DNA from 2 places in the Caballeronia sp. LZ033 genome. Region 1 is predicted to be linked to the other one. Evidence: riboswitches for the same ligand, from Rfam matches in the RefSeq annotation. Region 1 holds a riboswitch; the other holds the start of a gene.

Evidence for each region. A riboswitch is a leader RNA that binds a small molecule or an ion and turns the genes downstream of it on or off. The one in region 1 is predicted to bind cobalamin.
Region 2: linked by a shared signal. The riboswitch ahead of QCE62_RS03390 (TonB-dependent receptor domain-containing protein) and the one ahead of QCE62_RS31250 (CbtB-domain containing protein) in region 1 are both predicted to bind cobalamin.

The regions. Positions count from the first base shown of each region.
Region 1 covers NZ_JARUXQ010000004.1:876,375-881,643, forward strand. The annotation lists gene QCE62_RS31235 (cobyrinate a,c-diamide synthase) at 1-1,006, shown strand, start outside; gene QCE62_RS31240 (DUF1289 domain-containing protein) at 1,003-1,239, shown strand; gene QCE62_RS31245 (CbtA family protein) at 1,305-2,108, opposite strand; gene QCE62_RS31250 (CbtB-domain containing protein) at 2,118-2,351, opposite strand; cobalamin riboswitch at 2,380-2,506, opposite strand; gene QCE62_RS31255 (histidine phosphatase family protein) at 2,555-3,112, shown strand; gene QCE62_RS31260 (DUF1428 domain-containing protein) at 3,193-3,564, shown strand; gene QCE62_RS31265 (antibiotic biosynthesis monooxygenase) at 3,612-3,926, shown strand; gene QCE62_RS31270 (hypothetical protein) at 4,039-4,359, opposite strand; gene lhpI (bifunctional Delta(1)-pyrroline-2-carboxylate/Delta(1)-piperideine-2-carboxylate reductase) at 4,452-5,269, opposite strand, start outside.
Region 2 covers NZ_JARUXQ010000001.1:712,717-717,985, forward strand. The annotation lists RNA gene ssrS (6S RNA) at 1-143, opposite strand, end outside; gene QCE62_RS03380 (cell division protein ZapA) at 272-586, opposite strand; gene QCE62_RS03385 (ATPase) at 583-969, opposite strand; cobalamin riboswitch at 1,254-1,588, shown strand; gene QCE62_RS03390 (TonB-dependent receptor domain-containing protein) at 1,699-3,585, shown strand; gene QCE62_RS03395 (iron ABC transporter permease) at 3,612-4,634, shown strand; gene QCE62_RS03400 (ABC transporter ATP-binding protein) at 4,631-5,269, shown strand, end outside.

The sequences.
Region 1 (5,269 bases):
GAGCAGCGCCGACCTCGCCGCCGCATTCAAGATGCCGGTGCTCGCGGTGATCGGCGCACACGGCATGGCGCAGACCTTCGGCGCCATCGCATTCGGACTCGCGCGCTATCGCGAGGATGTGCCGTTCCACGGCGTGCTCGCCAATCGCGTGGCGTCGCCGCGCCATGCGCAGATGTTGTCCGAGACCATTCCCGCAGGGCTGCTTTACTGCGGGCATCTGTCCAATGCCGACGATATCGCGCTGCCCGAACGGCACCTCGGTCTGACGCAGCCCGCTGAAGTCGCGGACCTCGATGCACGCCTCGACCGCGCCGCCGACGCCATCGCACAGACCTCGCTGTGCGACCTGCCGCCGCCCGTGCAGTTCGACGACGCGACCCTGCCCGAGCCGCCGCGCCTTCTCGAAGGCGTGCGGATCGCCGTCGCGCACGACGCCGCGTTCTCGTTCATCTATCCGGCGAATCTGGATCTGCTGACCGCGATGGGCGCGCGCATCGAGCGCTTCTCTCCGCTCGCCGACGAACCCGTGCCCGCCGCTGCCGATGCGCTCTACCTTCCCGGCGGCTATCCGGAACTGCACGCGGCCACGCTGGCCGGCAACCGGCGCACGCGTGCATCGATCGAAGCGCATGTCGAACAAGCGAAGCCGGTCGTCGCGGAATGCGGCGGCATGCTGTATCTCGTCGAGTCGCTCACGGTCCTCGACGGCGCGCAGCACGCAATGCTCGGCATCCTGCCCGGCGCGGCCTTCATGCAGCGCAAGCTGTCGCGCCTCGCGATGCAGCGCATCGACACCGCGCACGGCGCGATGACGGGCCACACGTTCCACTACTCGACGCTCGACACCCCGCTGCAACCCGTGCTCAAGGCCGCACACGCGACCACGGGCGCCGAGGGTGAAGCCCTCTATCGGCATGGACCGGTGACGGCCACCTACATGCACGCTTACTGGCCGTCGAACCCGGCCGCAACTGCCGCGCTGTTTCGCGGCGCCTCGCTCTCATGACGCAAGACACTCAAGCACCGCTGGACCTGGCCTTCACCATCGAGCGCGCCATGACGCAGGAACCGGTCGGCTCGCCCTGTACGAACGTCTGCAAGCTCGACGCCGATACCGGCCTGTGCCTCGGCTGTTTCAGAAGCCGCCAGGAGATCAAGACCTTCCGTTCGCTCGATGATGACGCGAAGCGCGCGCTCTTCGATGAACTGCTGGCCCGCCGCGCGGCACAACGTCGTTAAGCAAAAAAGCCCGCGCTCCTCACGGAACGCGGGCTTCGTCATGTCAGTACAGGCGATTTGACGATTCAGGCCGCAGCCATTCTCCGCACTGGCGGCCGTTCGAGTTCACGCGCGGCCAGCGCACCGAACAAAAGCCCGAGCGTCGTCCAGATCAGCGCTTGAATACCGATGGCGGTCACGCGGAAGTTCCACAGCAAGGACGCCGAGAAGCCTTCGGGCACTTCATCGACGTGCGGCAGCGCGACCTGCGCAATCACGATCACGACCACGTAAGCGAGCGCGGCGACGAGCGTCGCGTTCCATGCGCCTTGCCGTGCCGTCAGACGCCGCTGCCAGCGTACGGCCCACACCATGGCCGCAATCGAAATCGCCACCATGGTGAAGAACAGCGCGGTGCGCGGTCCGATCGTCGCGGCATTGCCCACGGCAGGCGGATTGGGCGGGTACTTGAGGAACGGCACGATGGCCACGCTCACGAAGCCGAACAAGGCCAGCAGCGCCGACGTGCCCCGCGCGTGCAACGCGCCGAGCCGGCCATACGCAAACGCGAAGACGAGCGAGAAGATCCCGCCCAGCGCGGTGCCGAACACGACGACGCCCGTCAACAAACCGAGGCCCGCCTGGGTGCCGCGTGAGACGAGTTCCTCATCGCCGTGATCGTGGCTCTGGTCCGCGTTCGCGGAGGCATTGGCGGCTGCATGACCGTGCTCGTGCTCGTGTGCAGGCGCGGCCTCCGCATGCTCATGCTGCTCTTCGAAGGCGATGGCCTGCGCCACCGAAGGTTCGCCGAAGCCACGCGCGAAGCCGAAGCCGATGAGGCCCGCGACCAGTCCCGCGAGCATGCCGCGTATCAGCAGGGTGCGAATCATGCTGCGCCCTCAGTGGCAGGGAAAGCCGAGCAGATGCCGGCCGTCGTGAACGAATTCGTGGATGTACATGCCCGAGAAGATCGACGTCGCGCCTTGTTCGGCGCCGACGAAATAAATCGCGATCAGCAGGATCAGGCCGATGAACACGGCCCAGGGCAGGACTTCGCGCACCGGCAGCGGCACGGGTGCGTCGAAGGAAGAGGAAACCGGTGCGGCAAAGCCCGGCGCGTTGGAAGCATTCATGGTGTTTCTCCAGGGATAGGCGCGTCCCGATTGACGAAGAGCATGCAGCGGGGTCTGACTCGCGGCGCGTCTCATGGCGCTGACGGACCGCTTACAGTGGCGCGACCGTGCCGGGTTTGCACCGGCTTCCTCGCACTGCAGGCTTGCCATTCTATGACGATTGCCCGCAAAGTAAAACGATAACCTCAGAACCGCCGATTGCCTTGGAACTCGTTCTCCTCTGCCACCCCGCCACGCGCGCGATGAAAACCGGCCGCTTTCCTGTCGGCGACGAACCCGCCGATGACACCCCGCACGCGCCCTTGCCCGCCGATGACACCGCGCGCGTGATCTCCAGCCCAGCCCGCGCGGCGCGCGAGATGGCGGCGTGCATCGCGCCTGATGTCGACATCGATGCCGCCTTCGACGACATCGACTACGGCAGTTGGCGCGGACGTTCCATCCGCGAACTCGCCGATGGCGAAGCCGCGCAACTCAGCGCATGGCTAACCGATCCGCGGGCGCGTCCGCACGGTGGCGAAAGCATCGGGATGCTGGCTGTGCGCGTGGTCGAAGGTCTCGACCGGATCGAACGCGAGATGCGCGGCGAGCGCTGCATCGTGGTGACGCATGGCATCGTCGTAAAGGTGGCCGTCGCGCATGCGCAGCGCAAGCCGCTGACCTCCGTCTATGCGATGAACTTCGCGCCGTGCTCCATCACCGTCCTGACCCGCAGTCGAAGCGCACAGGACTGGACGGTGAGCCTGCCCCCGCCGGCCTGAACTTCAGCGCGTGCAGGACGCTCCAAGCATGCAGCGCAGCGATTGCGCGAGCCCGCTATCAAACCGCTCAGGAGATACACATGGCGCATTACGTGGATGGATTCGTCGTACCCGTGCCGTCCGACAAGATCGAAGCCTACCGGGCCATGGCCGAAGCGGCCGGCAAGATCTGGATGGAGCACGGCGCGCTGCAGTTCGTGGAAGCTGTCGCTGATGACGTGAAGCCCGGCAAGCTCACCTCCTTCCCGCAGAGCGTGCAGATGAAGGAAGGCGAGACCGTGGTGTTCTCGTATATCGTCTATGCGTCGCGCGAGGAACGCGACCGCGTCAATGCGAAGGTGATGGAAGACCCGCGCCTCAAGGCCATGATGGAAACCGGCGAGCCGCCCTTCGATGCGCAACGGATGTTTTTCGGCGGGTTCAAAGCCATCGTCGAACTTGGACGCGACTAATATTTTTTGTTGTCTGACCGCGCTTGCCGCAAAGGAACTGCATCGACATGTATATCGCCATGAACCGCTTCAAGATCGTGCCCGGCGCCGAAGCCGATTTCGAACGCCTCTGGACCAGCCGCGACACCCATCTCAAGGACGTGCCGGGCTTCGTGGAGTTTCATCTGCTGAAGGGACCCACGAAGGACGACCATGTGCTCTATTCGAGCCACACAATCTGGGCAAACCGAGAGTCCTTCGACGACTGGACGCGTTCCGACGCGTTCCGCGCCGCGCACCGCAATGCGGGCGGGGAAACGCGCCAGCTTTACCTCGGACATCCGGAGTTCGAAGGCTTCGAAGTGATCCAGACGGTCAAGTGAGGTCCGGCGAACGACCGGTCCATTCAGCCGTCCGTTCGCGCCCGGAGCACGCGCGTTTTACACACGTATGAAAAAACGCGCTTCGCCGACAGGCGCTTGTCAGAACTTCCTGTCAGGCCTTCGCGCCGCGCGCCATACGCTGGAGTGTCGACGAATCGATGGCCGCGGCGCAGATGCGCACCGCCTCCTTCAGCGTGCGCGGGCGGCCCGCGCCGAACTGCGATTCGAGCATGGCCACGGCGCGCAGACGCTCGTCGTTGCCGAGCTTTTCGCCGGTCGCCAGTTCCAGTACCGAGATGAAGTAGGCCGCGGGCGGTGCGGCATTGGGCGTGGGGCGCGGCGGGCGGCTTGCGCTTGCCGCGCCGCCGCTTTCATGGCCGTCCTCGTGGGCGGGGATCCAGGGGTGCCACTTGCTGTCGTATCGACTCTTCATGAGTGTGTTCGCTGGCTGAATTGCAGGGACACGCCGTTGCGCGCCTCGTCATCAAGCCAACTGACAGCAAGGACCGTTCCAAGCAGCTTCAATCAGCCCCCGCCCGGGCTTTCCTCCGACAAAATCACCCGCGCGACGCGGCATGCCGCCAGGTCCCAGGCCGCGCAGCCAACCGACTTGAACATGACGGGCCGGGGGGCGGCGTCCGCCGAAACCGGAGCCGCCAGCGCCTCGGCAAGCGCCCGCACCGCGCCCCACTCGACGCCTGCCAGGATGAAATCGCCGGCTTCGTGGCGGGCGCCGGCCAGATCGTCCACGTAAAGCGCGCTGCCATGCACGATCTCAGCAGCGATCTCGGCGGCATCGGCGGTGAAGGCGCCCACGCCGATCACCAGCCGTCCGGCGCGCGGAGGCGCCGTGTACACCGGCGTCTTGCTGGTGGTCGCGGCGATCACTACATCGACCGATGCGGGGATCTCCGCCGCCTCGAGCGGCGCGAGGTGGCGGCCGGGCGCCGCATGCGCGTCGCAGAACGCGCGCGCACGCCCAGCCCGCGAACCCTGCACGAGAATGCGTGCCTCCGGATACACGGCCGCCAGTGCCTCGACGTGAAACGCCGACTGCCTGCCCGTGCCGATTACCAGCACCTCGCGCGGCGCGGCGCCGTGCAGCGCGCGGATCGCCAGCATCGAAACCGCAGCCGTGCGCCGCCCGGTCACCGTGGGGCCGTCCAGCATGAATTGCGGCACGCCGGTGGCGGCATCGTAGGCGGTAACCTGACCGTGAATCGTCGGCAGGCCGAGCGCGCCGTTGCCCGCGCACACGTTGACGAGCTTGTGCATCGCGAGATCGGCGGCGCTCGCGGGCATCGACAGCATCACGCCGCCTTCGATCGGCACGACCATGCGCT
Region 2 (5,269 bases), on a different contig from region 1:
TGGGTTCAAGATTGGTCGCGGTAAGCAACACTTCGGGTACATCGGACTAGCGACGCGCGCGCCCATGTTGCAAGGTTCCGCAACCGTGCCAATGTAGCATTGGTTCAAGGAATATATGACCTTGGCGTACCAGGCAGGGAAACGTCACTCTACACCAATCGTTTGCCTTCTGCAGCCCCGGTGCGGTTTCTTTTTTCGATCGACGTGGCGCGCTGATTGTGCCTTTGCCAAGCCTTCACAAACACGGCTTGATCAACCGCATCGACGCGCTTTATTGCACTTCGTATTGTGCAATGACGGCGCCGAGCTGCTCGTTCATCGAGTGCATCGTGCGACGGATTTCCTCGGCGGGGAAGGCTTCGCCGTGACGCACGCTGTCCTGCAGCTTGAGCAATTCCGACGCCAGCGACAACGCCGCCATCACCGCGATGCGATCCGTGCCGCGCACGTTGCTCGCGTTGCGCACCTTGTTCATCTCGGCATCGACGCGTGCGACGGCTTCGCGCAACGCACCTTCCGTCTCAGGCGAGCAGGCAAGGCGATAGGGCTGCCCGAGAATGGAGACTTCGATTTGCGTGGTCGTCATGCCTTCTCTCCTTGATGATGCTCGCCGTGCAATTCCGCTTCGGACGCATGGGCATGTTCATGCGCTTCCGGCGAATCGGCTTCGAGGAGATCGAGTTGATTGTCGGCTTCGCCGTGCTGCGCGGACTTTGCGCGCGGCAGCTTTTCGAGGATCGCGTTGAGGCGGACCTGCGCGTCGTCGATCTTGGCGGAGAGGGAATCGCGTTCGGACTGCAGCGTGTCGCGTTCTTCGCGGACTTGCGCGAGGTCGGCCTGGAGATTGGCGTACTCGGTGCGCAGTTGCTCGAGTTGTTCTTGCAGCGCGGCACGCGCCTGATTGTGGCGCTCGCTGATCTGGATCAGCCGGCCGATGTTTCCTGACAGTGATTCGAGTTCGTTGAGCATGTGCTGCGTCCTCTAAAGACCTCGCATTTTAGCGCGGTTCAACGGAGCTACCGATAATTGTCTCGTTTCGAGACGTAACAGCACGCGATCTTGCGCGCAAACCCCGGGTTCTCGCGCATCTCGCAATGCATTCGTGTGCAGAAAACACGAGCGTTGATTTGTTCGTGCATGCAGTCAGGCTGATTCTCGCTCGCTGAGTTCGTTTGTTCTTTGCATCTTCACGCGCCGCCTGCTGTCCTTCGCGCCAGGGTTCGCCGTTTCTTGACGGTCCCCACCCGCGCTCCTACACTTGCCGCACTTCTGGTGCTCGCATGCGCGGCTCTCGCGCATGCAGTCAAACGGGAAACAGGGAGCGAAGTCCTCGAAGCAGCCGAACAAGTGAACGGCGGCCGGACAGGACGGAGCCAACCTGTGCTGCCCCCGCAACGGTAAGCGACCGCAACGCAAGTTGCAAGTCGTCTCATACGCGTTTTTGCAGTGCGGGCGCATGGATCCATCCATACGCCGGGCCGCTCGTCGGCCTCTGCAAGAAACGTGTCGACGCCACTGCGCATGATGCGCGGGAAGGCGGGACGATGCGTCGCCAGCCCGGATACCGGCCAGAGTGCCACGCGCCTGCCGCCGGTCATCGCACGATCACTGCATGATCCCAAACGGCATGGCGCGTTCGTCGCGCATCGAACCTCGCGGGGAGCGGGGCCGCGCTCATCCTCCACGGGAACACTCGTCATGCAATCGCCATGGGCCTCCGTCCGGGACGGCCTCTCCAGTCGCGGCCTCGCCGCTGCCACTTTTCTCCTGCCGCTCGCCGGCGTCGCGCAAGCCGCGACGACCACCGCCACGGATGACGCTTCGCAAACGCTTGCGCCTGTCGTTATTACTGCCACGCGTGCAGCGCAGCCGCTCGCCGATTCCATTCCGCAGACCTCGTTGTTCGATGCACAGGACATTGCAGACAGCAACGCCGACGACGCACTCGGCCTCATCGCGCTCGCGCCCGGCATGCAGGTCACGCGCAACGGCGGACCGGGCGCGAACTCGGGACTCTTCATTCGCGGTGCATCGTCGTCGCAGTCGCTCGTGCTGATCGACGGCGTCCGGGTCGAATCGGCATCGCTCGGCGCGGCGCAACTGTCGCAAGTGATGCTCGACCAGATCGGCCGCGTCGAGGTGGTGAATGGCAATGTCTCGGCGCTGTATGGTTCCAGCGCGATCGGCGGGGTCGTGCAGATCTTCACGAAGGAGGGCGAGCCGCATCCGCCGCGCTTCAGCTTCGAAACCGAGCTCGGCAGCTATCACACGCAGCGCCAGTCCGCCGGCGTGAACGGCGCGCTGGACCAGGACGGGCGCACCACCTTCAGCCTGAACGTGTCGCGCGAAAAGACCGACGGCTTTTCGTCGATCGATCCGAACCTCGCGCCCGGCGCGAATCCCAACGCGAACGGCTATTTGAACGAGAGCGTCGCTGCGACCTTGCGCCACAGGTTCAACGAGCAATGGGATGCGGGCGTGCGCTTCCTGCAGTCGAACGGCATCAACAGCTTCGACGATGCCTACGGCCAGCCGACCGATCTCAACGAATCGCACAACCGCGTGCGTTCGGCGTCGGTGTTCGCCAACGGCAAACTCACCGGCAACTGGACCACGCACTTCACGATCGCGCAGGGCCAGGACCGCGCGAACATCGAGCAGAACGGCGTCTATACGAGCCGCTTCAATTCCGAGAACCGCCAGTACACGTGGCAGAACGACATCCGCATCAGCGACGCGCACACGTTCCTCTTCGGCTACGAGCACCTCGACCAGACGCTCGATTCCGATCAGTTCAGCGCCCCCGACCGCCACGTGAACTCGGTGTTCGCGGGCTATGTCGGCCATCTGGGCGCGAGCGAATTCCAGGCGAACCTGCGTCACGACCAGTATTCCGATTTCGGCGGCGCGAACAGCTACTATCTCGGCTACGCGTACAACATCGACGCGCACTGGAAGGCGAGCGCGAGCTATGCGGCCTCGTTCCGCGCGCCGAGCTTCGACGATCTCTACTATCCGTTCAGCGGCAATCCGTCGATTCAACCGGAGCGCAGCCATTCGGTCGAAGCGGCGTTGCAGTATGCGTCGAGCGGACTCGGGGTATTGCGCGTCACGCTGTTCCAGACGCGCTACTCGAACCTGATCGACTACGTGTCCGACGGCGGCTTCTACTACACCGCGCAGAATGTCGGGCGGGCGAAGGTGCAGGGCATCGAGGGATCGTGGGCGGGGCATGTCGGCAGAACGGATGTGCGCGCGGGCGTCACGTTCCAGAATCCCGTCGATGAAACGAATCACCAGGACCTGACGCGACGCGCGCGGCATTTCGCGACGCTGAGCGCGCATCGCACGATCGGGCGCTGGCGCGTAGGCGGCGAGTGGCTCGTGAGCGGCCAGCGCAGCGATTACGATTCGACGCTGGCGGGCTACGGCATCGTGAACCTGTCGGCGCGCTATGACATCTCGAAGTCGTGGACCGTCACGGCGCGCGTCGACAATCTCTTCGACAAGGACTATGAGCTTGCGTATGCCTACAACACGCCGCGACGCGGCGTTTATCTCACGCTGGGCTGGCATCCGTCGTGAGCCGCGCGCCTGAGCGGTTGCGCGGCATGAACGGCGCGCGCGCCGCCGCGATCTGGGTCTGTCTCGCCGCCGCGGCGTGCGCGGTGCTGATCGCCTCGCTCGCGCTGGGCAGCGTCGCGCTGCCGCCGTCGCGCGCGTTCGCGGCGCTGGTTCATGCGCTGCCTCATGCGCTTTTCAATGCGCGCGCCGCCGTGCCCGATATCGCCGACGACATCGTGCTCACGCTGCGCCTGCCGCGCGCCCTCGCGGGCTTTGCGTCGGGCGCGCTGCTCGCGCTGGCCGGGGCGCTGTTGCAGGTGCTGCTGCGCAACCCGCTGGCGGAACCCTACGTGCTCGGCGTCTCGGGCGGCGCGGCCAGCTTCGCGCTGGCGGCAATGCTGGTCTCGCTGCCGTGGTGGGGCGTCGATCTCGCCGCCTGCGCCGGCGCGTTCGCATCGATCGTCCTCGTGCTTGGACTGGCGCGCCGTGATCTGTGGCGCGGCACGCAGGACGCATCGCCGCGGCTCTTGCTGACGGGCGTCGTGATTGCATCGGGCTGGGGTGCGCTCATCACGCTGATGCTGAGCGTCGCGCCCGAAAACCGCCTGCGCGGCATGATCTTCTGGCTGACCGGCGATCTCGACGGCGCCGCCACGCCGTGGCCCGCACTGCTGGCGCTGGTGTTCGCGCTGTTGCTGATTCTCCCCGTAGCGCCGCAGCTGAACGTGCTGCTGCGCGGCGACAGCGCCGCGCAGGCGCTCGGCGTGCCGGTGGCGCGGCTGCGTCTGCGTGTCTACCTGGTCGCATCGCTGGCGGCTGCGGCGGCGGTGACCACGGCGGGTACGCTCGGCTTTGTCGGACTGGTCGTGCCGCATCTGCTGCGGCTCGCGTTCGGCAACGATCAACGCATGCTGATGCCCGCCGCCGCGCTGGCGGGCGGTCTCGCGGTGATGGCCGCCGACCTCGCCGCGCGCACCGTGATCGCGCCCGCGCAGTTGCCGGTGGGCGTGGTGACGGCGCTGGCCGGCGTGCCGATGTTCCTCTGGATGCTGCTGCGGAGACCGCGATGAACCTGCATCTCGACGCCATCGCGCTGCGGGCCGGCGAGCGCACATTGATCGACGGCCTGACGCAGACCTTCGTGCCCGGCGAGATGTGGTGCATCGCGGGCCCGAACGGCGCGGGCAAGACGACGCTCATCCACGTGCTGGCCGGGTTGAGCGCACCGGTGGCGGGCCGCGTGTCGCTCGATGGCCGCGCGCTTGCGTCGTGGCGTGCCGCGGAGCTTGCACGCGTGCGCGCGCTGATGCCGCAGGCGACCCACGACGCCTTCAGCGCCAGTGTGCTGGACACCGTGCTGCTCAACCGCTTTCCGTATCTGACCGGCTGGGGCTGGGAAAGCGCCGACGATCGCGCCGCCGCGCACGCGGCGCTCGACGCGCTCGGCCTCGCGCCGTTCGCGACGCGCGACGTGCTCACGCTGTCGGGCGGCGAACGGCAGCGGGTCGCGCTCGCGGCCGTGCTGTGCCAGAACGCGCCGCTGCTGCTGCTGGACGAACCCCTGGCGCATCTGGACCTGCATCATCAGATCGCGTGCCTGCATGCGTTACGCGCGGCGGCGAGTGCGACTGCTCATCCAGCGGGCCCCGCCCGCACCGTCGTGTTCTCGTGCCATGACCTGAATCTCGCGCGCCGCTTCGCGACG